Regions from separate parts of the Cohnella sp. genome, predicted to be linked through region 1. Evidence: riboswitches for the same ligand, from Rfam matches in the RefSeq annotation. Region 1 holds a riboswitch; each other region holds the start of a gene.

Region 1 (3,278 bases):
GGTTATTCTTCGTCTTCTTCCTCACGAGCAAGTCGGCCCAGCTGAAGGGCGGACGCATTCTGCTGTACATTACTCCCGCGGCACTGTGCATCGCGGCCGCCATGTGGAACCCGAACAGGCTGTTCATGGCCCCGGTGGTCGACAGCTACACGGACCGGGACTACGGTCCTTTGTTTTGGCTGCTCGTGCTCGTCCAATTCGCCTATTTCTTCGTCGCTCTGTTGAATATGTTCCACGCTTTGAAGTCGGTAACGTCCGTAAACCAACGCAAGCAGCTTGCAACCGCTTTAATCGGAATGTTCGTGCTGACGGGACTCGGCCTGCTGGACGTATTCGTCAACGTGCTTCTCGTAGAGTGGCTGCCGGTCGTGCCGGGCTTGCTCGCGCTGGGCATTCTGCTCTCCGATCTGTGCTTCGTTATCGCAATCTATCGATTCGGCATGTTCGATATTTTGAGCATGGCGCAGCGGGATATTTTCGAGCATATGACGACCGGAGTCATCGTCGTGGACGAGAACGGCAAAGTGCTGGAAGTGAATCGGGGGGCGTCCCCTCTCGTGCAGGTGACGAAAGGCGAGACGTTCGAGATGGAGAAGTTCCTGGCTCCTCTGCAGGTGCAGGGGGAAGTCTACGAATTTCTGTACCGCTACAATCATCATCCCCACGAGAAGCTGCAGATGGAGTTCTCGCTTCAGGATTCGTCGGGCAGACACGTATCGATCCAAATCTCTCCCGTCCTGGACAGCCGCAAAACGCTGCTGGGAAGGATCATTACTTTCCACGACGTCTCGGAGCTGCGCAAGCTGGTCGTGGAGATGAATCGCAAGAACGAGGCGCTGCACGAGCGCAATCTGGAACTGATCACGATCCAGGAAGAGCTGTTCCGCGTCAATCAGAAGCTGGAGCAGATGGCCGTCACCGACGGGTTGACCGGCTGCTTTAACCGGAGATATCTGATGCAGCAGTTGGAGCATGAAGTGCTGCTGAACATGAGGTATCAAATTCCGTTCGCCATCTTCCTGTTCGATATCGACCATTTCAAGCAAATCAACGACAAATACGGTCATCTTGTCGGCGATGAGGTGCTGCGCAGCACGGCCGAAATCGTTCGTTCCATGCTGCGGAGAACGGATATTCTGGCGAGGTACGGAGGAGAAGAGTTCACCGTGTACCTGCCGCATACGAACCGGGAGCAAGCGGAGCTGCTGGCGGAGAGAATCATGCTCGCCGTCGGAGAGAACCAGGTGGAAGCCGGCGCGGACAAGGTCGGCGTCACGATCAGCATGGGCGTGCTGTCCGAGTCCAGCGAGAGCTTGAAGTTCAACGATCCGAAGGAATATTTGCGAGAGGTGTTCTCCAGCGCGGACTCCGCTCTGTACAAAGCCAAGAACGAGGGAAGAAACCGCGTCGTCATGGCTCGCTGACGGGCTGGCGCCCCGGCGGATCGGCAAAAAAACATATGACGAAAAGATGCCGAATATGGTACAATCGTTCCATTAGAAGACGGATTTGGATAAAGGCAAACTTGCTGAAAAGCAAGGACGCAAAGCTACAGGGTCTAATGTCCCGAGGACGATGACAGCCTGGCTGCCGATAGTCCCTACATGGATGATTCAGGCGAAACGGGCTGCTCCCATAGAGGGGTTGCCTGTTTTTTTTCGTATAGAAGTCAAGCAGTCAGGAAGGTGGTTGGGCGGAGATGGCGCATACCGGAGACAACAGAGCCGCATTATCCGATCTGGACAAAGATTTGCTTCCCTTAAACGTGCTGTTGCACTGCCGGACCGTCGTGGAAGGGAAAAATTTCGTGACGACGGGCGTTATGACCCACGTGGAGGGAGAATTGTTCGAGGTTGAGCTTCCGGAATTCGAACAGTTCGAGCTAGGGGAAACGGTAAAGATGACCGTGTATTCGCCCGCGGGAATACAATCGATGTCCTCGATTGTATTCGCCAAGTACGAAGGAGCGATTGCGCTCTTGCAGCCTCCCGAGCTGCAAAAGCGATTCAAGGAAAGAAGGGAACAGCCGCGGGTCGAGATCGAAGGGAAGGTCCAGATCGTCCGAGTGCTGGGCAGTTCCGGAGAGGATCGGGAGATCGGCGATTCCGACGGCCTCACGATTCATGATATCAGCATATCCGGGATCAGTTTCTCGGGTCTGGACGCGCCGCATTTCGCGACGAAGTCGAGGCTCAGGGCGACGGTTGAGATCGGAATCTCGTTCGACTGCGAGCTGGAGATCGTGCGCCGCGAGCGGCAGGAGAACCGGATGCATTGCGGGGCCAAGATGCACGTTCTCGAACCGGAGATGCTGCGTCCTCTGCGCGCGCTTATTTTGCGCCATCAGGTGCAGAAGAACGCGAATACGCGCCGTAGTCTGAGCAAGAAACGTTAAGGGAGAACGGAATACGGGATATTCGAGGAAATCTGCGAATATGGACGAGGCGATGGGAGGGTGTCCGTTTAGCCGTTTGCGACTCCGGCATAGATTGGGGGTAAACGGCAAGAAGGAGGGATATCCTTAATGGCCATTCGCTATCCGAAGCCCCCGAAAAGGGATTCCAAGCGATCCAAAGTGTTGAAGACGAATACGGTTCCCGCACAAATTGCGCGCACCGGCAACAGCGGCCAGACGTTTAGCCGGCTTACGGTCGTATGGGTGCAGAGCACCGGCGTTCCTTTCGACACGACGGGCTTTTTTGCCCGGGTTTTCCGCGGCGGGCAACTGGTCGACGCGGCCAACTTCGACCGGTTCGGAGTCGTTCGCTTTAATAACATTCGCACTTTGACCAATGTCGCCTATACGCTGCGCGTCTTTAACAATAATGGGGTTCTGTTTCGTACCCGCACGATTCCGGCAGGAGTGCAGACGTTCGCGATTATCGGCTGATCGGAATGGAAGGCCGGGCCGAGGAAATGAAGCAGGGTTGGGCTCAGCCGAAATCGGCGGCGCCCAACCCATTTCTTTATCCGCCGAACGCTTCCCGGAAAGCTTTTGTCAGCTTCGTCCGATCGACGTTCCACAGCTCGGCAATGTCGCCGCTGACTTCCTCTTCCCACCAATCGGCCAGCTTTTTGCGATTGCTCTTGTTTTCCGAGATCCACATCAGGTTGCCGATTACCCGCTTGAAGTACAGCTCCTCGGCTTCCCGGACGAGCGGGGCGGGGACGTGCTGCTTCAGCCTTTTGACGGTCCGGTACAGCTCGTTCGAGCATGCCCGGCGAATGCCGCGCGGCGTAGGCAGCGGGGAGGAGTGCTTTTCCTGGAACATTTTCAT
Region 2 (3,278 bases), on a different contig from region 1:
GGTAGATGGGCGATTGGGCAAAGGTAATCTTCCGGCGGGCACCTACACGCTGATCGAAACGGAGGCGCCGTTGTTCTATACACTCGACCCGACGCCGATTCCGATTGAAATTGTCGCCAATCAGACACAGATTGTTACGAAAACACATCCTAACGTGAGAGGATCCGACGGAAAGTTAACCGTCACCAAAGTGAACGCCAAGGATCCGGATAATCTGAAGCTTAAAGATGTAGAGTTCGAGTTGTGGAACGACCAAAACGTACTCGTGGATACGAAAACGACGGACGTTAATGGAGTAGTCGAGTTTACAAACCTGCCTTACGGTTTGTACACGATAGTAGAAACGAAAGCGGAAGGCTTCGTCATCGAGAATCCAAATACGAAAGTATCGATTCATCAGGAGAACACTTCGTTGATTATCGAGAACAAGGAGCATATTCGTTCGGTCAGACTGGTGAAGTATAATGCGTCCAAGTCGCAGCTTCTCAGCGGCGCTGTGTTCGAACTGTGGCGTTCTACACTCAACTTCGATCTTCAGGGCAACGAGATTTATGAGCGCGTGACAGGGTTGACTCCGGCGCAGCTGACGACGGGTGCGAACGGTGAGTTGTTCCTGGATGAACTCGAACCAAACAAATATCGCCTGATCGAAATTCAAGCGCCTTACGACTATCGTCTGAATACCGATCCGGTAGAATTCGAGATTACGACAACGCAAACGGCAACGGTCCTGGTGGAAAAAACAAACGAGAGAATCCCGAGCTCGGGCGGATGTTGTGCGCCTGGTCCGGGACCATCGGAGACGCCGAAGCCGACGGAGGAGCCGAAACCGACTGAGTCTCCGAAGCCGACCGAGTCTCCGAAACCTACCGAAACTCCTGAGCCTACCGAAACTCCGAAACCGACGGAGCCGACAGAAACGGAGGAGCCTAGCAAGCCAGGAGAGAAAGTAAAAGAGAAAACGACGAACGACAAGCCGGTTGAAGGAACAACGGAAGTTCCCAAAGGCGGCAAAGTTAAAGTCGGAGAAGAGCCGAAGCACGGCACGGTAACGATCACGCCGGATGGCAAATGGAAGTATACGCCGGACAAAGACTACAAAGGCAAAGATTCCTTTACCATCATCGTGACCGACTCGGAAGGCAATGAACAGGAAATTCTCGTCGAGATCGACGTGGACGACGTTCCGCGCGGCGGGGTTAACGACGGAGGCAAAACTCCGACCAAAACATTGCCGAAAACCGGGGAAGAAAGCCCGCTGCCGCTTCAGCTTGCCGGCCTGGCCCTCATTGCGGCAGGTGCATTCATCATGTACCGCAATCGTATTTTTCGAATGAAGAAAGAATAGATAGAGAGATAGAGATAGATAAATAAAGACAGATAGAATTTCATAGAGAGAAAAAAACTAAACCTGCCGGTCAATCTGGCAGGTTTTTCCTTGTGCTTTCGTCGAAATTTCGCTATAATTTTCATAGAAAGCAAGCTCGATAACGGCAAACCTGTCGAAAGACAGTGACGCAAAGCTAGAGGGTCTTCCCTTCCACCGGAAGGATGACAGCCAGCTACCGAAAGACTAGGCTTTTTTTGTTTTATTTGGACAAGCTTCACGATAAAGGCAAACCTGCCGAAAGGCAGCGACGCAAAGCTAAAGGGTCTTCCCTTCCTCGAAGGATGACAGCCAGCTATCGAAAGGAGCCATATGGCATGCTTAAATCCGCAAAATTGTTGTTGGCGTTTCTTGTTCTCTTCGCCTCGATTCCTGCTCTTGCATCCGCGAGCACAGGGACGAGCAAAGCGACTTTGGACACTTCCAAATTGGAAAAGGGTACGATCGGCATTCGGTTGACGAGCAAACCGACAGTGGACACGAAAGCGAAAATATCGAAAGGGAGCGCCAGTTATATTTACACGCTAAGCGCCTCTTCCGACGGACAGACGTTGTGGCTGCCGCTGCAGATGGGGAACGGGCAATACGAGATTGCGGTGCTCGAGCACGTAACCGGCAAAAAGTATCGCGTGAATCTGGCGGAGAAGGTCAACGTAACCGTAACGAAGACGTCGGACATTTACTTGAATTCCACGCAGGCGATCGCTTGGCAGGACGCCGACAAGGCGCTAGCCAAGGCCAAGGAGTTGACGGCGCTCGCTGCGACCGACGAACAGAAGGCGAAAGCGATCTACGATTATATAATTCGCAACGTAAGCTACGATAAAGAGTTGGCCCGCAAGGTGACATCGGATTATGTTCCCGACATTGACGGTACATTGGCGTCGGGCAAAGCGATCTGCTACGGCTACGCTACGCTCTATGCGGCCATGCTGAGAAGCGCAGGGATTCCGGCCAAGCTGGCGATGGGCACGACGAACTTGGTCGACGAGTACCATGCTTGGAACGAGGTATACTTGAACGGGAAATGGGTCGTCGTGGACACGACCGTGGACGCGGGGCTAAGCAAGGGCGACAAGAAGGTGTCGTTCGGCAAGAAGGCAAGCGATTATTCGGCAGTCAAATACTATTAATCGAACATCGAAACGGCCAGAATCTATTGACGATTCTGGCCGTTTTTTCGTGTTTACAGCTATAACCGCTTGCGCGTCAGGCTGGGGTTCATCCCTGATCCTCGATTTTCTCGGCATGAACGATAAGCCGGTGCGTCGGATTCACCAACGGATCGCAGGTAATCAAAGTAAGAACGGCTTTGTCTCCATCGCTTTTCAGTACGGATAGATCGGTAGGGAGGACGACTTTAATATCCGTTACCTGGTAGGCGACGCTGCTGTTTCTCATCCGAATGTCGATCCGGTCGCCGACTTCCATCTCGTCAAGCCGGTTGAACATCCGGCCTTTCGTACGAGCCCGATGAGCGGCGACAGCTGAATTGCCAATTTCCCCGAGCGGCGCAGTTTCCGTCATATGACCCGCTCCGACCTTCATGTTTTTCGCGGTTGCTCCTTCGAGAATCGGCAGCTTCAGATCGATTTTGTCGATCTGAATGATGGCGATCGTTTTGTCGTCCATAGACTCTTGAGAATCCTCGGGAGATTCGGACGCTTCCGCTTTCATTGCTGCTTGCTCTAGCCCTTCGTCAAGCACGTTGGAGAGGCGGCTGTATTCTGCTTGAATATTGTACGAGCGAACGAGATCGCCGGATGACAAAGATTGCTCCAACTCTTGCAATATTCGCTGCTGCTCTCGGTCTTGAACATACTCGCGAACGAATGGAAAGGCCAGCACTGTAAGTCCGGCGGCGATCAAAACGTAGGAAGCGATTTTCGTG
Region 3 (3,278 bases), on a different contig from region 1:
AACGACATATTGCCGCTATATTGCAGCGATCCTTTATCTATAGCCAATGAATGTTCCGACAGACGGAAATTATGATTGCCGATATCTACGAACGCCGGATCGGCAAAAATCGAGTTTTGATCAAAACCTGTTGCCCACTTGAAATCATCCCATGTTTTATACGATACGCCGTCATATCGCCAGCTTACGGAGTTTAGCTCGTCTGTGCGGTAATACAAGTTGTTATCAATAACATTCCCGCCGCCATTCGTTCCGGATTTTCTGATAAAGGACTTTTGGGGGAACGTGTAAAATATGTTATTCGCGAATATATTGTTAAAATTATAATTTTGCAGCGTCACTTCGCCATAGCCTTGATTCAATCCGTCGTTTAGATACAACGTATTGTTAACGATTAAATTGTTGGACGCCCCTCCATTGCTAGTGCCCGAACCGCCCATAATTAGTCCTGCGCCATGATTATGATGTAAATAATTATTCCTTAATATAATGTTGCTGGTTGCTTGTCCATTCTGTTCGCTGGCCAATTCAACACCGAAATTGCTATTGTACACTTCGTTGTTCTCAACGATGATATTGGTTCCGCCGTCTACATAGATCCCTCCCGCGCTTCGGCTTCCCGAGCCATAGGCAGGATTTGTTGAGCTATCGATATTATAAACCGTATTATAGGCTACAACCCCATTGCGAGCCTGATCCTGACAAGAGCTTGGGCATGTATTGTAGTAGCCGGCAATATCGATGCCAATATTATTATTATCATGAACAAGGTTATGATCGACACTGAAATTCTGCACGTTGCCGACGACAGTTAACGATTCGCTGGAACCGTTAATCAGGTGATGGATTTCATTGCCGCTTATTTTGATATCCGTGATCGGAATGACAGAGTCCCCGTATACGACCAACCCGTGCGCATTTCCCCTGCTGGACCGGTTTTCGATATGATGGATATCATTGTTCAAAATATGAATATTCGAACCGCCGCCCTGAATCTTCACGCCTGCCGGATACTCGGAAGAACTTGCAGAAGTCAGTCCGCGAATCTCGAAACCTTGAACAACAATATAGTTGGCCGATCTAATGCTAATCAAGGAACTTTTACCGCTCGCAATCGTCAAGTTCCTTCCTTCGATTACGGGTTTCTCGCCCGGATAGGCCTGGAACGTAATATACCCCGCATCAGCCGATCCGGAGCTTCTTATCGTAACGAATTCTTCGTATATTCCGCCTCTTACCAGTACCGTGTCTCCTGGCAATAGCGAGTCGACTGCCTTCTGGATCGTTCGCCACGGAGCTTCAATCGTTCCCGGATTGACGTCGTCGCCTTCCGTGCTTACATAATAAACGGCTCCTGAAGAGTTATTGGAATAAGCCGTTCTCGGAACAGCATAAGAGAATAAAATCATCATGACCAGCAACAAAGCAAATGCGATCTTTACTCGTCCCAACATTAGTTCGTGCCTGTTTGGTATTTTCATGACCAATCACTTCCTTCCTGTAATATCATCGGATGAACCGTAATTCTTTGGAAATGAAAAGCCTCCAAGAGTACCTGCAGTGTAGCACAGTTCCATTGGGAGTAACAGGTGTAATCATCTAATATTAGTAAAATTGGTTTCGCTTGCATAAACATAGAAAGACACAGCCGGAGACCCGAACTGTGTCAAGAAAACGTAATGAAAACAAGATCTCATCTTGTTTTCATTGCTTCTTTTCGTTCGGCAACTGGCTACCATAGGCATTAGCCCTTAGGTCCTGTAGTTTTGCGTCGCTGTCTTTCGACAGTTTTGCCCTTATCGCGAGAATGAGAGACGGCTTCCGACTCCCTCTGACAAACCCTTAGCTTTCATTATCCATACTTCGGGTCAATGTGCAAGAGAATGTGACATCCATTCACAAATTTATCTTCTAACGAGCTAATAATCTTTCTTATTGCGCATAATCTCCTGTGTAATTCACAAGTGAAACCACATTTCCCGCTATATGATTCTTCCTCTCTTTTTTGTGCTAATATTTGAGATATGGAGATAGGGAGAGGGCGCTATGAACTTAAAAAACAAATCTTGGCTTCTACTAGCCGCTTTTATGGTCCTGGCCGGAGCGATCTGGTTTTCAGCAGGACATAAGCAGGAAGAGGCCACCCCGGGTTGGCCTGTAGAGACGGACGGGCCTGTCGGAATTACGGGCGATATCCCGCAAGCCATCGTCACGACATTCAGAGGGGATCCGCGGACCAGCCGGGCATTTACTTGGCATTCGGAGACGCCTAACATGCAGGCTGATCTGCAGGTCGTGAAGGGGACGAATGCGGCAGATTTCCAGGATCAATCGAAGCTCCTGGAATTTCGGGGCGAAGCTTCGGAGCTGACGTTAAGCAATGGAAAGGTTAAAGGGGTATATAAAGCGGAAGCGACCGGGCTGAAGGCAGAAGAAAGCTACCTGTACAGAGTAGGCGATGGAAAAAAGGCACGGTGGAGCGAGCCGGCGGCATTTAGGACGGCGCCAAATCGCATTGAAAACTTCGGTTTTATCAATGTTGCGGATTCTCAAGGGGTAAACGAGCAGGATTTTGAACTATGGCGAAATACGCTGGAAAAAGCGTTCGAGCGATTTCCGGAAGCCCGATTTTTGATCCATAACGGAGATCTAACGGAACATCCCGAGGACGACGCGGCATGGAATCATTTGCTGAACAAAGCGCGTCCATGGACGGCGAGCGTTCCTTTCATGCCGGTAACGGGCAATCACGATCAGGTAGGTCGGCAAGCCTCTGCCTTCGGCTCTCATTTTCATTTGCCGAATAACGGTGCCGCAAGCTTGCAGCCAGGGACAAGCTATACCTTTGATTATGGTCCCGTCCATTTTGTGATGTTAAATACGGAAGGAAAGTTTAAGGAGCAGGCGGTTTGGCTCAAGCGGGATTTGGAGGCTAACCGTCAGCCCTGGGTCGTCGTCTCCATTCATCGTCCTGCTTATGGCGGGAATCAGGATCAGAAGGTGATCAAGCACTGGGTGCCTCTGTTTGACGAATACGATGTCGACCTTGTGCTGCAGGGGCACAATCATGAATTCTCCCGATCCTACCCGCTCAAAGACGGAGAAATTGCATTATCGGGCGGAACGGTGTATGTAACGACGAATGCCTCCGGACAGAAGTTTAACAAGAAAAAAGAGGATCGATTCTACCACAAGAAGCACCTGCAAAACTGGAAACAGATGTATGCGGGCATCGAAGTGTCTGCCGATAAGCTGATCTATAGGGCTTATACCGTTGA

Evidence for each region. Region 1 has a riboswitch for cyclic di-GMP ahead of ACESLM_RS26455 (PilZ domain-containing protein). Riboswitches for the same ligand answer to the same signal wherever they lie in the genome.
Region 2: it holds a riboswitch for cyclic di-GMP, as region 1 does, so the genes downstream of both, ACESLM_RS01175 (transglutaminase-like domain-containing protein) here and ACESLM_RS26455 (PilZ domain-containing protein) in region 1, are expected to answer to the same signal.
Region 3: it holds a riboswitch for cyclic di-GMP, as region 1 does, so the genes downstream of both, ACESLM_RS01125 (right-handed parallel beta-helix repeat-containing protein) here and ACESLM_RS26455 (PilZ domain-containing protein) in region 1, are expected to answer to the same signal.

The regions. Positions count from the first base shown of each region.
Region 1 covers NZ_JBEPYQ010000110.1:13,926-17,203, reverse strand. Annotated here, with positions in the region: gene ACESLM_RS26460 (histidine kinase N-terminal 7TM domain-containing diguanylate cyclase) at 1-1,424, shown strand, start outside; cyclic di-GMP riboswitch class I at 1,509-1,595, shown strand; gene ACESLM_RS26455 (PilZ domain-containing protein) at 1,700-2,395, shown strand; gene ACESLM_RS26450 (hypothetical protein) at 2,525-2,890, shown strand; gene ACESLM_RS26445 (dehydrogenase) at 2,967-3,278, opposite strand.
Region 2 covers NZ_JBEPYQ010000002.1:98,770-102,047, reverse strand. Annotated here, with positions in the region: gene ACESLM_RS01180 (collagen binding domain-containing protein) at 1-1,348, shown strand, start outside; cyclic di-GMP riboswitch class I at 1,483-1,570, shown strand; cyclic di-GMP riboswitch class I at 1,605-1,690, shown strand; gene ACESLM_RS01175 (transglutaminase-like domain-containing protein) at 1,705-2,520, shown strand; gene ACESLM_RS01170 (class D sortase) at 2,609-3,278, opposite strand, start outside.
Region 3 covers NZ_JBEPYQ010000002.1:83,969-87,246, forward strand. Annotated here, with positions in the region: gene ACESLM_RS01125 (right-handed parallel beta-helix repeat-containing protein) at 1-1,481, opposite strand, end outside; cyclic di-GMP riboswitch class I at 1,721-1,805, opposite strand; gene ACESLM_RS01130 (purple acid phosphatase family protein) at 2,047-3,278, shown strand, end outside.